DNA from 2 places in the Anaerotignum faecicola genome. Region 1 is predicted to be linked to the other one. Evidence: a T-box and tRNA genes for the amino acid it is inferred to sense, from the RefSeq annotation. Region 1 holds a T-box; the other holds one or more tRNA genes.
The links. A T-box is a leader RNA that pairs with one kind of tRNA and senses whether it is charged. The one in region 1 lies ahead of thrS (threonine--tRNA ligase), so its partner is inferred to be a tRNA-Thr.

Region 1 (8,669 bases):
ATCGGCGCAGGGATTGCGGACTGTGGGTATGCGTGGCTGTTGATTCCCATTGGGATGGTGATTGGGTATTTCATTGTTGCGGCAGAGCCTGCGGTTCATGTGCTGACCAAGCAGGTAGAGGAAATTTCCAACGGCTTTGTGACGGCGAAAATGATGCAGACGGCACTTTCTGTCGGGGTATGTATTTCTGTCGGGATTGCGATGCTGCGGATTTTGACGGGGATTTCGGTTCTCTGGTTCTTAATTCCGGGGTATGTGTTCGCACTGGTGCTGACACGCTACGTTTCTCCGATTTTTACGGGGATTGCATACGACAGTGGTGGCGTTGCCTCCGGCCCGATGACGGCTACGTTTTTATTGCCCTTTGCAATGGGGGCGTGCGAGGCTCTGGGCGGCAATGTGATGACGGATGCGTTTGGCATTGTTGCGATGGTAGCCATGACACCACTGATTACGATTCAGATGATGGGCTTTATCACGCAGATGAAGGAGAAGGCAAAACGGCGGTATATCGAGGTGCAGATGCACCAGCTGGAGGACGACATTCTGTATTTTGACTGAAATGGGGTGGAAAAATGAAGGATTTGAAAATAGAGCCGATGAAGCTGATTGTTTCCATTGTGGAGCGTGGACAGGGCAGAAATATGATTGAATTATTCAACGGGCAAAGGCTGACACACCATTTGCAGTGCGCAGGAAAGGGAACAGCGACCTCTGAAATCAGAGATTTACTCGGCTTAGACGGCGTGGAAAAGGATGTTATATTTACAGTTGGCAGGGGAACGATGGTGAACCGCGTGATGCGAGACTTGAATAACGAGCTGCGCGGCGCGGCGCGTTCCCGTGGGATTGTATTTGATATGAAGCTGACGGCTATGGCGCATGTAACGGCGCTGGCAATACAGATGAATGTGCAGAACGAAGTGGGGAGGGTGGATACGATGACGGAGGAAGGCATGGAAAACAGCATGATTCTGGTGACGGTGAATCAGGGCTTTACGGAGGAAGTGATGGAAACTGCGAGAAAGGCAGGCGCGCGCGGCGGCACGATTATTCATGCACGCTGGGCAGGCAGTGAAAGCGTTGAGGAATTTTACGGAATTACGGTACAGCAGGAGAAGGAGGTTATCGCGATTGTTTCATCTGCTGCGAAGCGCAAGGACATCATGGAGGCAATCAACAGAAACCATGGCATGAAAACAGAGGCGCGCGGTACGGTCTGTTCGCTTGCGATTGAGGATATCGTGCGTCTGGGATAAGGGTCCGGCTAAAAAATTGACAAAAGGCGAAAAACGAATTATCATAAAAAAGACGGATGCAGGGTTTTCTGCATACAAAGAGGGATGCAGGGAAGGATGGAAACAGAGAAGGCAGAGGGGAGGTTAAGCAGATGTACTACAGCATCAAAAGCGGCGGATGGCAGAGGATTGCAGAGCCGACAGGGCAGGAGGAAGGTCTGCTTGGCATTTTCCCTTATGAAAAAATGCTTGCCTGTGGCAAAAAATGGGGGATTTCTGCGGAAATTCTGGAGGAGGCAAGACGGTTCAGCTATGCCAGATATGACTCCTTTGAGAATTTTGACTGCGTGAGCCTGGAAATGCTTGATTTTGAGAATATCCTGCTGAGCATCGGCAGTGTCATTCTGTATCTGGAAAAGGGGAAGGCCTTTTTCTTTACCTCTAAAATGGATATTGTGACGGCACTGCTGGAGGAATGTCTGGAGGGACTGGGCGAAAGGGTGACGCTGAACCGCGTGATTTATTCGTTTTTTGAATTACAGACGAAGAAGGATGATATTATTTTTGACAGCATTGAAAAAGAGATTATGGACTTGGAGCAGGCACTCATTGCAACGGAGAAGCGGGATTGTGTTTCGGAGATCATCAGCCTGCGCAAACGGCTGATGGTGCTGAAAAAATATTACGAGCAGTTTCTGAATGTACTGGATATTCTGGTGGAGAACGAGAACGGGATTTTTGACGGGAAAACCCTGCGCTCCTTTAAAATGCTTTACAGAAGAACGGAGCGGCGGTTTCAGAACGTACTGAACCTGCGGGAATATGTGACGCAGGTAAGAGAAAGCTATGAGGCGGAGGTTGACATCAGCCTGAACACAACAATGAAGATTTTTACGGTTGTGACAACGATTTTTTTGCCGCTGACGTTAATCGTAGGATGGTACGGGATGAATTTTGAAATGCCGGAATATGCGTGGCGATACGGATATTTTTTCGTATGCCTGCTTTCTGTTGCCTGCATTGCGGGCATTATCATCTTTTTCAAGCGCAAGAAATGGTTCTGATGTACACCGAAAACGGACATTTGTAAATAAATTTGCGAAAAACTGTTGACAGAATGATTCTGCATGCTATAATGATTCTTGTGGAAGACACAAGATATGGTAAATGCGTTGATGAGGACAGTAGTCCTTTCCGAATGCCACAGAGAGGGATGTATTTTGCTGGGAGCATCCTGCTTTGGAAAGAGAACGAAAACCACCTCTGAGCGGCTTTAATACAGCCCGGTGACTCCGTTATCGTCGGAAATGAGTGGTTTAATCAGAACAATTAGGGTGGAACCGCGGGAGTAGATGCTCTCGTCCCTTTTCGTAGAGGAAAGTGGATGATGGGCTTTTTCTTTTGCCCAAAATTCTCTTTCAAGGAAAAATGTTCTAAAAAGGAGAGATAGCAATGAAGATTACACTGAAAGACGGCGTAGTAAAAGAGTTTGACAATGCGGTTTCCGTTCTGGAGATTGCAAAATCCATCAGCGAGGGTCTGGCAAGAAATGCCTGCGCAGGTATCGTTGACGGCGAAGTAAAGGATTTACGTTTTGTTGTGGATAAGGATGCAGAGGTTTCTATTTGCACATTTGAGGATGAAGCAGGGAAAATGGCATTCCGCCACACAGCATCTCATATTCTGGCACAGGCAGTAAAGCGTCTGTATCCCGAAGCAAAGATTGCAATCGGCCCTGCCATTGCAGACGGCTTCTATTATGACTTCGACAGAGAAAAGGCCTTCACACAGGAAGAGCTGGAAGCACTGGAAGTTGAAATGAAGAAGATTGCGAAGGAAGATATTCCTATCGAAAGATTTGAGCTGCCCAGAGCAGAAGCAATCAAATATATGGAAGAAAGAGAAGAACCCTACAAGGTAGAGCTGATTCAGGATTTGCCTGAGGATGCAGTTATTTCCTTCTATAAACAGGGGGACTTCACAGACCTGTGCGCAGGCCCTCACCTGATGAGCACAAAGACAGTAAAGGCAATCAAGCTGACCTCTGTTGCAGGCGCTTACTGGAGAGGCTCCGAAAAGAACAAAATGCTTTCCAGAATTTACGGTACTGCTTACCCCAAGGCATCCGAACTGGACGCATATCTGACAATGATGGAGGAAGCAAAGAAGCGTGACCACAGAAAGCTGGGCAAGGAACTGAAGCTGTTTGCACTGTTGGATGAAGGCCCCGGCTTCCCCTTCTTCCTGCCTAAGGGCATGGTGCTGAAGAACACACTGCTGGATTACTGGAGAGAAATCCACAAAAAAGCAGGCTATGTGGAAATTTCCACACCCATCATTCTGAACAGAGAGCTTTGGTACAGATCCGGTCACTGGGAACACTACAAAGATAACATGTATACAACAGTCATCGACGGCGAGGATTATGCGGTAAAACCCATGAACTGCCCCGGCGGGATGCTGGTTTATAAGCAGGATATGCACTCCTACAGAGATTTGCCTATGCGTGTGGCTGAAATCGGTCTGGTACACAGACACGAAAAGAGCGGCGCACTGCATGGCTTGATGCGTGTTCGCTGCTTCAACCAGGATGACGCACATATCTTCATGACAGAAGAACAGATTAAGGATGAAATTTCCGGCGTAATCAGCCTGATTGACGGTGTATATAAGCTGTTCGGCTTTAAATATCACATTGAATTGTCCACAAGACCCGAAGACAGCATGGGCTCTGACGAGGCTTGGGAAATTGCAACAGCAGGTCTGCAGAACGCACTGGATGAAAACGGCATTGAATATACCATCAATGAAGGCGATGGTGCATTCTACGGCCCTAAGATTGACTTCCATCTGGAGGACTCCATCGGCAGAACATGGCAGTGCGGTACAATTCAGCTGGATATGCAGATGCCCGAACGCTTTGAGCTGGAATACACAGCAGCAGACGGCACAAAGAAACGCCCTGTTATGATTCACCGCGTATGCTTCGGCTCTATTGAGCGTTTCATCGGTATTCTGATTGAGCATTTCGCAGGTCAGTTCCCCGTATGGCTGTCTCCTGTTCAGGTTAAGGTGCTGCCGATTTCCGAAAAATTTGCAGACTACGCAAAGAGTGTAGAGGATGCACTGGATGCAGCAGGTATTCGTGTGGAAACAGACAACCGCGCAGAAAAGATTGGCTACAAAATCAGAGAGGCAAGAAACGAAAGAGTACCTTACATCATCGTTGTGGGGGAAAAGGATCAGGAAGCAAACATGGTTTCCCTGCGTTCCAGAAAGAACGGCGAGGAAGGTCAGGTTGCTCTGGCAGATTTCATTGCAAGAATCAAGGAAGAAATCGATACAAAGGTTCTGGATTGATTTTTATAAGAAAAGAAACAAGGGTGGGGAAAAATCCCCACCCTGTTTTTAAAAATCCCGTAAAATCGGCAAAAAATATTTGACAATAGGGGATATACATGATATACTGCTTTAGTAAAACAAAGAAGAAGTTCCGCTTCTCACCTTATGGCATGGGCAAATAGGGTTAATACAGTATCCAAACAGAGGGTTGCTCTGTTTTTCTGTGTGCGGCGGATTCTTCCGGCGCTTTTCTTTTTTGGAAAGGTCGCTTGTGGACACAGTTTATTTGGGAGGTGCTTGACAATTACTGAATTGATGATTAACGAACAAATTAGGGACAAGGAAATCAGACTGATTGACGAAAACGGCGAACAGCTTGGTATCGTTTCTTCCAGAGAAGCCCAGAAAATCGCTGACGAAAGAAAGCTCGATCTGGTAAAGATCGCACCAACAGCGAAACCCCCCGTATGCCGCATTATGGACTACGGTAAATACAAATTCGATCAGGCAAAGAAAGAAAAAGAAGCCAGAAAGAAGCAGAAAACTGTTGATGTAAAGGAACTGCGTTTGTCCCCCAGCATCGATACACATGATGTTCAGGTAAAAGTCAAAAAAGCAAACGAATTTTTGAAGGACGGCGACAAGGTGAAAATCAGCATCCGTTTCAGAGGACGTGAAATCGGTCATTCCAAGGTTGGCATGCAGATCATGGAGGATTTTGCAAAGGCAACAGAGGAATTCGGCACGGTGGATAAGCAGCCGAAGATGGAGGGCAAGAGCCTGGTTATGTTCCTTGCACCAAAGAACTGATCCGCAAAGGCGGAAGGAAACTATCACAAAACATTTTTAGGAGGAAAATACAATGCCTAAGTTGAAAACAAAAAAAGCTGCTGCTAAAAGATTCAAAATTACCGGCACAGGTAAGCTGAAAAGAAACAAATCCAACACACAGCACATTCTTGGTAAAAAGTCCAGAAAGAGAAAAAGAAATCTGAGACATGCTACAACCGTAGACAGAACAGTAGAAAACAAGGTTAAAAAGACACTGCTGCCTTACGCATAATCAAGCATTCTTGGGACAGTTATTTTTCGAGTATAATTTATTAGGAGGACTTTACAATGGCAAGAGTAAAAGGCGCGCTGAACGCTAGAAAAAAACATAAAAAAGTACTGAAGCTGGCTAGAGGCTACCGTGGTGCCAGATCCAAACAGTACAGAGTAGCAAAACAGTCTGTAATGAAGGCAATGGCATTTGCTTTCGCAGGCAGAAAACAGACAAAGAGAGAATACAGAAGCCTGTGGATCGTAAGAATCAACGCAGCTGCAAGAATGAACGAAATTTCCTACAGCAAGCTGATTCATGGTCTGAAGGTTGCCGGTGTAAACATCAACAGAAAGATGCTGGCAGAACTGGCTGTATCCGATCCCGCTGCATTCACAAAGCTGACAGAAACAGCAAAGGCAGCTCTGTAATCGAAAAACAGAATTTAAAAAAAGGCTTTCGTCTATGATAGATGGAAGCCCTTTTTTATACGCAGGAAATGGGAGGCGTTTTATGGATGAAATATTGATAAAGGCGGGCGGCTTTCTGTTTATGATTGCGCTGGGGTTTGTACTGAAGCGTATCGGGCTTTTTTCTCTGGATGACAGCGGCTTTTTAAGCAAGCTCGTGCTGAAGGTTACACTGCCGATGGCGATTATCAAGAACTTTCAAGGGCTGGAACTGAACAGAAGCTATCTGATGGCGATTGGCATTGGCTTTGCGGTGAACTTTATTGCGATTGCCGTTGTGATGCTGCTGACGCGGAAAAAATCCCCCGCCCATCGGGCGTTTTATATCATCAATACGGCAGGGTTTAATATCGGGCTTTGCACACTGCCCTATATGTCCAGCTTTTTTGCGGCGGATGCGGTGGCATTGGTCTGCATGTTTGATGTCGGCAACGCAATTATGTGCTTTGGGATTACCTTCTCGATTGCGATGGTGATTTCCAAGGGGAGCGTGAACGGCAAGGAGATTTTGCGGACGCTTTTTTCCTCTATGCCGTTTGTGACCTATTTGGTGATGATTTTGCTTTGTGCGGCGCAAATCCATCTGCCACAGCCCGTCTACACGGTTGCAGGGATGATTGGACAGGCAAACTCCTTTCTTGCAATGCTTTTAATCGGGATTTTGTTTGAGCCGAAAATTAACCGCAGTGAGAGGAAGGACATGGCAGGTGTTTTCCTGCTGCGTATGGCTTTGGGAATTACATTTTCCCTGTTGATTTATCATTTCCTGCCTGTGCCGCTGCGGTATCGGCAGGTGCTGGCGATTATTGTTTTTTCGCCCATTTTGAGTGTTGCGCCGATTTATACGGAACGCTGCGGCTATAATCGTTCGGTGGCGGCGGTTTTAAATTCGCTGATGCTGCCCTTTAGCATGGTTGTGATGACGATTCTGCTGATGCTTTTGAAGGTGTATTAAAAGGAATTTGTTTATCAGCTATACTGATTGTTGTTATGGGAACAATCAATTTTACAAATAAAGAAAGCTGTGCTATGATAAGATTATCAGAAAGAGATGGGTTCCGGAACCTCCGATTCAAAGAAAGATTGAAAACAAAGGGAGGCATCATCTATGAAAAAAGCAGAAAAACAGGAATATGTAAGAGAAGTTGTAGCAGTGGGCGTTTTTGTGGTTGCGCTGTGCGCAGTTTGTGCATTTATGAACGGAACAGGCTATGTGCCTTTCAGCGTTGTATGTTAAAGAAGGAAAATCCGGTCATTTGAGGATATCAGGTGACCGGATTTTTTTATGTCTCGGATTCTGCGGAAGGGGAGAAAAATTCCTCTGCGGTTTCCGTAAAATATTTCATGGCAGGGGTAACCCATTTCTGCCTGTGATAAAAAATAAGCAGATCCATTTTGATATCAAAGCCTGCTACGGTAAAGAGAGCGAGATTTTTTTCTTGCAGGATAGGCAGGGTTGCATATTTGGGCAGGAAGGAGATGCCCATCTTTTTTTGCAGGAAATGCAGAATGATGGCAAAGCTGGAAATCTCCTGCGTATGATGAAAGGATGCACCGTGCTGGATTGCCAGTTCATCGAAAATCTGACGATAGTTGTTGTTTTTCTCGGTCAGAAGGATGGTTTCTTCCGTCAGCCGCTCAGGTGGTACGTTTTTTTGATTCGCCAGAGGATGCTCCGCAGAGGCGATAAAAGGAACGGCAACCGGGCGAGAAAATACGGTTTTCAGGGTAGGGTGATAGGCGGGACGATCGGCAAGGAAAATGATATCGAGATTGCCCTTTTCCAGTTGGTCATATAATTCCAGCGTCACGCCGATGATAATATCCAGATGCACCTGCGGACATTTTTTCAAATATTCTTCCAGAAGCAGGGGCAGAAAGGAGCTGGCGATAGATTCAATCGTGCCGATGCGCAGGGTGCCTGTAGGGGTGGTATTTTCGGAAACGGTTTCGATTGCTTCCGCTTCCAGCTGTACCATATCATTCGCATAGGAAAGAAAGGCGCGCCCCTTTTCGGAAAGCAGCACACGCTTGCCGATGCGGTCGAACAGATTGACACCCAATTCCTGCTCCAGCTGTTGAATTTGCAGGGTGATGGTGGATTGTGCATAGCCCAGAACCTCCGCCGCCTTGGAAAAGTTTTCAAATTCCGCTACCTTGATAAATGATTTGATATTTCTCAGTTCCATTGTAATCTTCTCCTTTTTTCTATCTTACAAGGAAAACGGGAAAAAGACAAGGTCAGAATATTTTATAGGACAAAAGGTTTTCGTTGAAAGTTTATCGGCGTTTGTAGTATAATGGAAGGACAGAAAGGGGACAGGTACATGATTGGTGAAAAAATAAAATTTATCCGGACGGAAAAGGGGATTACCGGAAAAGAGCTGGCAGAAAAGGCAGAGGTGACACCGGGATATATCTCACAGATTGAGCGTAATCTGATTAGTCCGTCGCTTTCCGTACTGATGCGGATTGCAGAGGTGCTGGAAATCCCCTTGGTTTCTTTATTTACAGAGGAAGAGGAGGAGCAGGTGACTGTCATCCGGAAGGATAAGCGCACAAAAATACAATTTGCTG
Region 2 (8,669 bases), on a different contig from region 1:
TTTCACCCTCAAACTCCCACAAGGGGAATGATTCCCCTTGACCCCCATTTGCAAAACCATGTACATGGTTTTGCGGTATCGGGTGCAGGGGCTGAGCTCCTGCTGGGGGTGTTGGGGGCAAAGCCCCCAAGGTCTTAGGGTCTTTACTTAATTTTGTTCGTCATGGTGCCGATGCCCTCAATTTCGCACGTTACAACATCGCCACTGTTCAGGAACCTCGGCGGCTCAAAGCCCATGCCAACCCCTGCCGGTGTCCCCATGGCAATAATCGTGCCTGCCTGTAGGGTCATGCCCTGCGTTAACTCGCAAATAACCTTTTCAATGCCGTTAATCATCAGATCCGTATTGCTGTCCTGCCGTAATTCGCCATTCACATAGGAGCGAATCGGCAGCGCAGGTGGATTCTTGAATTCATCCTTCGTCACAATCCAAGGACCGATCGGCGTAAAATCATCCAGACTCTTGCCGAAATACCACTGCTTATGCGAGGTCTGTAAATTTCTCGCACTCATATCATTGAGAATCGTATAGCCAAAGACATACTCAAAAACCTCCTCCGGCTTTACATTCCTTGCATCCTTGCCGATGATAACCGCCAGCTCTGCTTCATAATCCAAGCTATCCACAATATCCAGATGCCCGTCGATTTCCTCGCCATCCGCCAAGGCACGATTGATTCTCTTGGAAAAATAAATCGGCACAGGACGTTCGCCGCCAAAGGCCTCATCATGGAACCGCGCCGCTTCCTCCGCGTGTGCATAATAATTGATACCCAGACAGACAACATCCTGCTTGGGATGGGGAATGGGCGAAAGAATCTGCACCTCATCCAGAGGAATCCCCTGCATCAGCTCCTTGTTTCTATCCAGCTTTTCCAGCTTTTTCTCATTCTGCACATCCAGAAAGGTATTCATATCAATGGCACTGCAGCCAAGATAATTGACAGGCACCACTTCGGAGCCGTCATTCTTTAAAACGCCGACCGCTGTTTCGCCGCCATGCTTATATGTTAAAATTTTCATTCTTCCATCCTCCTCACATGCGATTTGGCTCTCTGTTTTCTTTCGTAAAAACGGTATGTTTTCTATAATGATACCAGTTTCATCATATCACAAAACCCTCTTTTTAGGAAGAAAAAAAAGGATTCCGCACCGTATGTATACAAGATACTGTAGTTCTAAACGCTTATTCACCTAAATGTGCATAAATATACATCACCTATTATTTAGCGCAAAGAAAAATGCCCAAAAAGATGCGTGCCGTTTCCCGTATTTTCAAAAATATACACAAATTTATGTATTTTTATTATTTTCTATTGCGTTTATTGCATTTTCTATGTATAATCCATTTATAAAATTCATTTTGCACAAAACCCATTACAATATGATTTGTTTCAGGTTTGTTTTTTAAGGAGGAAGAAAAATCATGGCAAAAGAAAAAATCGTTCTGGCATATTCCGGCGGTCTGGATACATCCGCAATCATCCCTTGGCTGAAAGAAAATTATGACTGTGAAGTAATCTGCGTATGCGGTGACGTTGGGCAGGGCAAGGAAACAGACGGTCTGGAGGAAAAGGCACTGAAAACCGGCGCAAGCAAGCTGTATATCGAAGATCTGACAGAAGAATTCATCACAGATGCAGTTTACCCCTGCGTAAAGGCAAACGCTGTTTATGAAGGCAAATATCTGATTGGTACATCCATGGCACGCCCCATCATTGCAAAGAGACTGGTTGAAATTGCAAAAAAGGAAGGCGCAACTGCAATCTGCCACGGCGCAACAGGCAAGGGCAACGATCAGGTTCGTTTTGAGCTGACCATCAAGGCACTGGCACCCGAAATGAAGATTATCGCTCCCTGGAGACTGGATACATGGAAGATGCAGTCCCGTGAGGATGAAATGCAGTATCTGGCTGACCATGGTATCCCCTTTGAAGCAGGCCATGACAACTCCTACAGCCGTGACAGAAACCTGTGGCACCTGAGCCATGAAGGTCTGGAGCTGGAAGACCCTGCAAACGAACCCAACTACGAACACATTTTGCAGATGAGTGTGACACCTGAAAAGGCACCCGATCAGCCCGAATATGTTACACTGGATTTTGAAAAGGGTATTCCCGTTGCAGTCAATGGTGAAAAGCTGAATCCCGTTGCTCTCTTGACAAAGCTGAACGAAATCGGCGGCAGAAACGGTGTTGGTATCACAGATATCTGCGAAAACCGTGTGGTTGGTATGAAATCCCGTGGTGTATATGAAACACCCGGCGGTACTATCATGTACTATGCACACCGCGAGCTGGAATATCTTTGCTCCGACAAAAAAACACAGGCGTTCAACGAAGTGGCAAGCAACAAATTCACAGAGCTGGTTTACAGCGGCGAATGGTACACACCTCTGCGTGAAGCACTGAGCGCTTATTTCGATAAGGTAAATGAAACGGTAACAGGTACAGTTAAGCTGAAGCTGTATAAGGGCAATATCATCCCTGCAGGCTCTACATCTCCTTACAGCCTGTATAACGAATCCATCGCTTCCTTTACAACAGGCGAGCTTTACAACCACAAGGACGCAGACGGGTTCATCAACCTGTTCGGTCTGTCCATGAAGGTTCGTGCGATGATGATGGAGAACAACAAAAACAAATAAAAACCTTTTTGCAGGACGCTGTCCTGCACCTGCCAAGGGAGTGACTCCCTTGGAACCCCATTTTGCAAAACCATGTATATGGTTTTGCGGAGGGAGGGTAAGAAGATAAGATAAATTATTAAAAATACGAAAGACAAAAAAATACTCCTGTCAGACTTGATGGGAGTATTTCTAATATTACAGAAAAAATCAGAAAAATCGAACCGCAAACAGAAGTATTTCTGTTTGCAACTCGGGTTCCAAGGGGATGATCCCCTTGGTAGGAGTGCAGAGGGCAACGCCCTTTGCAGAAAGAAAGGAGAAACATCATGGCGAAACTTTGGGGCGGACGCTTCACCCAGTCCACAGACAGCTTTACAGACCACTTCCATTCCTCTATCTCCTTCGATAGCAGAATGTATCAAGAGGATATCACAGGCAGTATGGCACACGCCGCCATGCTCGGCAAGCAGGGCATCATCCCCGCCGATGACGCTGCCTTAATCATCAAAACCTTAAAGGAAATCCTCGTCGATATCGAAGCCGGCAAGGTTACATTTGACGAAAAAGCAGAGGATATCCACATGAACGTGGAAACCATCCTCATCAGCCGTATCGGTGATGTCGGCAAACGCCTGCATACCGGCCGCAGCCGTAACGATCAGGTGGCACTGGATATCCGTATGTATACCAAAAAGGAAATCATCGCGATTAAAGAACTGGTGAAAAATCTGATGGTAACACTGAACGATTTCGCGGCAAACCATACCGAAACGATTTTACCCGGCTATACGCACCTGCAGCGCGCACAGCCTGTTACACTGGCGCATCACCTGCTTGCGTATGTGGAAATGTTCAAGCGCGACTACGACCGCCTTTGCGATACCTACAAACGCACAGACGTAATGCCTCTGGGCAGCGGCGCACTTGCCACCACCACCTACCCTCTGGATAGATATGCCGTTGCTGCGGAGCTTGGCTTTGCCGCAATCACCATGAATAGCATGGACGGCGTTTCCGACAGAGATTTCTGTATTGAGCTGGCATCCACGCTTTCTATCCTGATGATGCACCTGAGCCGCTTCTGCGAGGAAATCATCCTCTGGAGCAGCCATGAATTCCATTTCATCGAGCTTTCCGACGCATATTCCACAGGCTCCAGCATTATGCCCCAGAAAAAGAACCCCGATATGGCGGAGCTGATCCGTGGGAAAACAGGGCGTGTATATGGGCATCTGATGGCGCTTCTGACTACGATGAAGGGTCTTCCTCTGGCGTACAACAAGGATATGCAGGAGGATAAGGAGGGTCTGTTTGACGCGATTGATACGGTGAAAATGTGCGTGCCCGTATTCACAAGCATGATTGCGACCATGACTGTAAAGAAGGACGCAATGCTGAATGCGGCAAAGGGCGGCTTCACCAACGCAACCGACGCGGCAGACTGGCTGGTCAAGCAGGGCGTTCCCTTCCGTGATGCACATGCCATCATCGGGAAGCTGGTACTGTACTGCATCGAGCATAACACCAATCTGGATGACCTTTCCCTTGCGGAATATAAGGCAATCTCCCCTGTGTTTGATGAAAGCGTTTACGCCGCTATCAATGTAAACGAATGTGCGCAGGCAAGAAAGGTGATCGGCGGCCCTGCGAAGGAAGTAACAACTGCCGCGATTGCTGCAAATAAGGAATATTTCAAAACGATTTAAACAATGAAAAAGCTGCCATTGGCAGCTTTTTTTGTTGGGAAAACGGGGGCAGTCGCGCAATATGTCATGATTTAAGAATATAAGTATTTCATCTATTTAGATAATTCTCAGAAATATCCGGATTTTCTTGCCGGAAAGGCTCTTTATCCATGCCGTTTCCGGCTCGTAGGGAAGGGATTGGAAAGGGAAACCTTGTTGCCCTTTCCTCGTCTGCGGGGGTCCGGGACCCATTACGAAACGGGTCCCGGGTTTTTGTTACTTTTTATGCTAAAAAGTAAGGAAGAAATGTCTTGTTTTGCCGAGATAGTTCTAAACGGGCGAATCCCATATTTCATCGGGCTTTATTTTGGCGCACCTGCGCCCAATCGGTGTGAAACACCGCTTTTTCAGTCGCAGGGCATAAAAAAAAGATACAAGATTTTTTCTTGTATCTCTCTTTTCGATTGCGGAGACAGGATTTGAACCTGCCTTGCCCACCTCGAAATCTGGTCGTCCGCTCTCCCTCTCTGCGTTCTGTCTGCGGAACTCCCGATTTCTCGCCTGCATCACCTTCCTTCTTCTGCCACCGGCAGCGGTCGGTGCTGCAGCCCCGGGAACCCGTCGGTCGCAGGGCATAAAAAAAGATACAAGATTTTTTCTTGTATCTCTCTTTTCGATTGCGGAGACAGGATTTGAACCTGCCTTGCCCACCTCGAAATCTGGTCGTCCGCTCTCCCTCTCTGCGTTCAGTCTGCGGAACTCCCGATTTCTCGCCTGCATCACCTTCCTTCTTCTGCCACCGGCAGCGGTCGGTGCTGCAGCCCCGGGAACCCGTCGGTCGCAGGGCATAAAAAAAAGATACAAGATTTTTTCTTGTATCTCTCTTTTCGATTGCGGAGACAGGATTTGAACCTGCGACCTCCGGGTTATGAGCCCGACGAGCTACCGGACTGCTCTACTCCGCGGCAGTATAAAATGGGCGGAGAAGGATTCGAACCTTCGAAGCTATCGCAACAGATTTACAGTCTGCCCCCTTTGGCCGCTCGGGAATCCACCCATAGTAGTGTAGTTATTTTTTGTTTATGAGATTCCGTCTCATAATGCTTTGGCATTGTGCAAGGAATCGAATAAAAAATAACGAAACGGTTTTCTTCCGATAGGAAGAAAAACTTACCTTATTATAGTGTAGTTATTTTTGTTTTTCTCCTGCTGATAAGCAAGAAAAAAGCCGATGATCGGACTCGAACCGATAACCTGCTGATTACAAGTCAGCTGCTCTGCCAATTGAGCCACATCGGCGTAACTCGTGCTGAGTACAAGAAGTATATTATCATTCTTTCCACCTTTCGTCAAGTATTTTTTATAAAAATTTTATACTTTCAGAAAAAATGCGTCAGGGCGCGCAGAATATCCAGAAGATAGGTTTCCATGAACCGCAAAACCACCGCAAGGCTGGCGATATAGCATCCCAATTCAATGGGCTTCTGCATAAAGCCGCTCTGCCATTTGGATGCCATTGCCTCCAGAACCGACTGCACGCAGAGGATGAGAAACAGCTGTCCTGCCAAAATCGAAAATCCTTCCATCTCCGCCACCCCTTAAAAAATTCTTCAGACTATCTTATGAATTTTCCTCTTTTCAAATGCAGAATTTGGGCGCATAATATAGAGTAGGATAATTTCTTCCAAATAAGGAGGTTTTTGATATGAAAAATGCACTTGCAAAATATTTTCTCGGCTTTTTCGGCGCAATCGGCGCTTTGCTTGCAGGTCTTGCCGGCTATCAGCAGGTCTGCCTGCGGATGGCACGCAAAAAGAAAGATGAAACCCATGTTATGGAAACATACCATGCAAAGGAAGGCGAAATTGCATATCGTTCTGTAGGGCACGGCAAGCCTCTGGTTCTGGTACACAGCATGATGCTTGGTGCATCCGGCAGAGAATGGGATGCAGTGATTGATGCCCTGGCGGAGGATTACCATGTATACGTTCCGGATTTGCCCGGCTTCGGCAATTCTTTCTGTCCCGAAAAGCCATGGACAGCATATCAATATGCAAATTTGCTGCATGTATTTATCGAGGATGTCATCGGTCATCCCGTCTGCTTCTGCGGTGCGAATGGCGGTGCGGATTTTGGTTTGTTGCTTTCTCTGCTGTACCCGAAGGATGTCCGCCGCATGGTGCTCATTTCCCCGGAGGGCATCGGGAACGGCTTTGCGACCAACGAGGACACGAAACAGCTTTCGCTCCTGCTCTCCCCCATTGCAGGCACGGAGCATTTTCTCATCGGCACAAGCAGATGGAAAATCAGAGCCGCACTGGAGCAGGCGATTTTCGCAAAGGAAACCGTTTCCGCGGAGCTGGTGCAGCAATATGCGCGGGCGGCACGCTTCGGCACGCATGCACAGGCAACCTTTGCCTGCCTGAAAACACGCTTCTGGGCAGCAGATACCAAGCCTTCCTTTGAAAAGCTTTCTGTCCCGTTTCTGATGATCTGGGGCGAGGAAAACAGGCTGAACCCGACCTCTGCCTTCGATACGGCAGAAAAAATGAAGGACTTCGGTTCCTTCGCACTGTTTGAAAACACAGGTGCTTTGCCCCACATGGAAAACAGCAAGGCATTTCTGGAAAATCTCAATGAATTTTTAAACCAATCACATATTTTTTAAGTAAGGAGAACTGATACATGCAACACTGGACCAAAATACCCGGGCTTTCGCAGGAGGACATGGAAACCTTTTTTCAAAATGCCCTGCTGCCCGGTTCTGAACTCAAGCACCATGGGGTAATTCCGCAGATGGACCCCGTTTTTGTCACCTGTGACTTTGTAAAAGGCACGATAGACATGGCGTATCACGCACAGGAATGGGAGCTGAACCCTGAAAATATCATGCATGGCGGCATCATTTCTACCGCACTGGATACCTCCATGGGCCTTCTGGCGCATTATTATACACATCTGAGCGCCCCAACCGTTGTTACCGTTACAATGAATGTCACCTTCCTCAAGCCTGTCCTTGCAGGAGATATCTTCCATATCCAATGCCAGCTGGATTCCCTTGGGCGCACCCTCGTGACCGTAAAGGCCGAGGTTCGCTTAGAGCGGGATGATATTCTGGCAGGGATTGCAACAGCAACATTTATGGCTGTGAACGAATAAGGGAGGACAGGTAATGGTTACATTAAAAGACGAAATTTCCTCGCAGGAAAACATGGAGCAATGGATGTCTCAGCTTGGACATCCCGAAAACCCCATTTCCAACAAGGGCGTACTGGTGCGGCTGCAGCCGCAGTTTGTTTCCTGCGATTTTGAAAAAAGAGAAAACTGCATTGCATTTGAGGCACTTCCCTGGGAGCAGAACCCCGGCGGCACCCTGCACGGCGGCATCATCATCACCTGCTTTGACGTTGCCTTCGGCTTAACCTGCCATTATTACGCAAAGCAGCACCAGATTACCACCGTCAATCTGACAACCACCTTTCTCAAGCCCGTATTTCTGGGCGATGTGGTGGAATACCGCGTGCGGATTACCCATCTGGGGCGGACGCTCGTCAGCATGATGGCAGAAGGACATGTGAACCGCAAGGGGAAGGATGTCCTCATCGGAACAGCAACCGCTACGTTTATGAAATTAGATAAAACATTCGATCATCCAATTTAATATAAATTGAAAACCTCGGGGAATCCCTCGAGGTTTCTTTTTATTTCGACTTAGCAAGGCTTCGCCGGTATGTATTCCAGTAAATCCTCTGTTGTGCAGTCCAGTGCATAGCAGATACGCGCGAGGATATCCAGATCCATTTTTTCCAGCTCCCCCTGATACCATTTATTCACAACCTCAAAGCGTGCATCAATCCGTTTGGCAAGCTGATTGCGCGTGATGTCTCTTTCCTCCATAATTTCTCTCAAATGCAGTGCAATATGCCCATAATCGGCACGAATGAGAATCCCTTTTTCCTTCATGCGGCTTTCCCCCTCCATGGTGTTTCGTTACGTTCTATATGGTAACGATTATAAACCGCAGATGGGAAAATTTCAAGCCGATTCCACGGCGTTTTTGCGAATCCGAATCAGAATTTCACAGCAATCGGCATCCTGCTTATCCTCATAGACCACATCCACACCCGAACGGCGAATGACCTCAACGCTTTGCTTGATGGTATTGGTGAACAGGCGAAAATCGGAGGAACGGACATAGCGTTTTTCCTTCTGCTCGCCCTTTTCGGGGAAACGGGGGCGCATCTGCTCCAAGGTTGCCTCGACGAGCTCCTCTGTTTTTTTCACGTTCATTTCCTCCTGTATCATTTGTGCGAGGACGAACAGGCGGCTTTCCTCATCGGGCAGCTTCAACAGGGC

Region 2: it encodes a tRNA-Thr, which carries the amino acid that the T-box ahead of thrS (threonine--tRNA ligase) is inferred to sense. The anticodon was not compared.

What each region holds. Positions count from the first base shown of each region.
Region 1 is NZ_BHVZ01000002.1:262,350-271,018, reverse strand. It holds gene EJE48_RS07100 (DUF1538 domain-containing protein) at 1-561, shown strand, start outside; gene EJE48_RS07095 (hypothetical protein) at 576-1,259, shown strand; gene EJE48_RS07090 (magnesium transporter CorA family protein) at 1,391-2,302, shown strand; T-box leader at 2,402-2,607, shown strand; gene thrS (threonine--tRNA ligase) at 2,691-4,598, shown strand; gene infC (translation initiation factor IF-3) at 4,896-5,390, shown strand; gene rpmI (50S ribosomal protein L35) at 5,443-5,643, shown strand; gene rplT (50S ribosomal protein L20) at 5,700-6,053, shown strand; gene EJE48_RS07065 (AEC family transporter) at 6,136-7,047, shown strand; gene EJE48_RS12670 (hypothetical protein) at 7,201-7,329, shown strand; gene EJE48_RS07060 (LysR family transcriptional regulator) at 7,376-8,281, opposite strand; gene EJE48_RS07055 (helix-turn-helix domain-containing protein) at 8,420-8,669, shown strand, end outside.
Region 2 is NZ_BHVZ01000001.1:1,077,261-1,085,929, reverse strand. It holds gene EJE48_RS05310 (fumarylacetoacetate hydrolase family protein) at 144-1,022, opposite strand; gene EJE48_RS05305 (argininosuccinate synthase) at 1,426-2,646, shown strand; gene argH (argininosuccinate lyase) at 2,955-4,334, shown strand; gene EJE48_RS05295 (hypothetical protein) at 4,644-5,093, opposite strand; tRNA gene EJE48_RS05290 (tRNA-Met) at 5,205-5,278, opposite strand; tRNA gene EJE48_RS05285 (tRNA-Tyr) at 5,290-5,370, opposite strand; tRNA gene EJE48_RS05280 (tRNA-Thr) at 5,540-5,612, opposite strand; gene EJE48_RS05275 (hypothetical protein) at 5,693-5,899, opposite strand; gene EJE48_RS05270 (alpha/beta fold hydrolase) at 6,019-6,981, shown strand; gene EJE48_RS05265 (PaaI family thioesterase) at 6,999-7,472, shown strand; gene EJE48_RS05260 (PaaI family thioesterase) at 7,486-7,974, shown strand; gene EJE48_RS05255 (helix-turn-helix domain-containing protein) at 8,025-8,276, opposite strand; gene noc (nucleoid occlusion protein) at 8,349-8,669, opposite strand, start outside.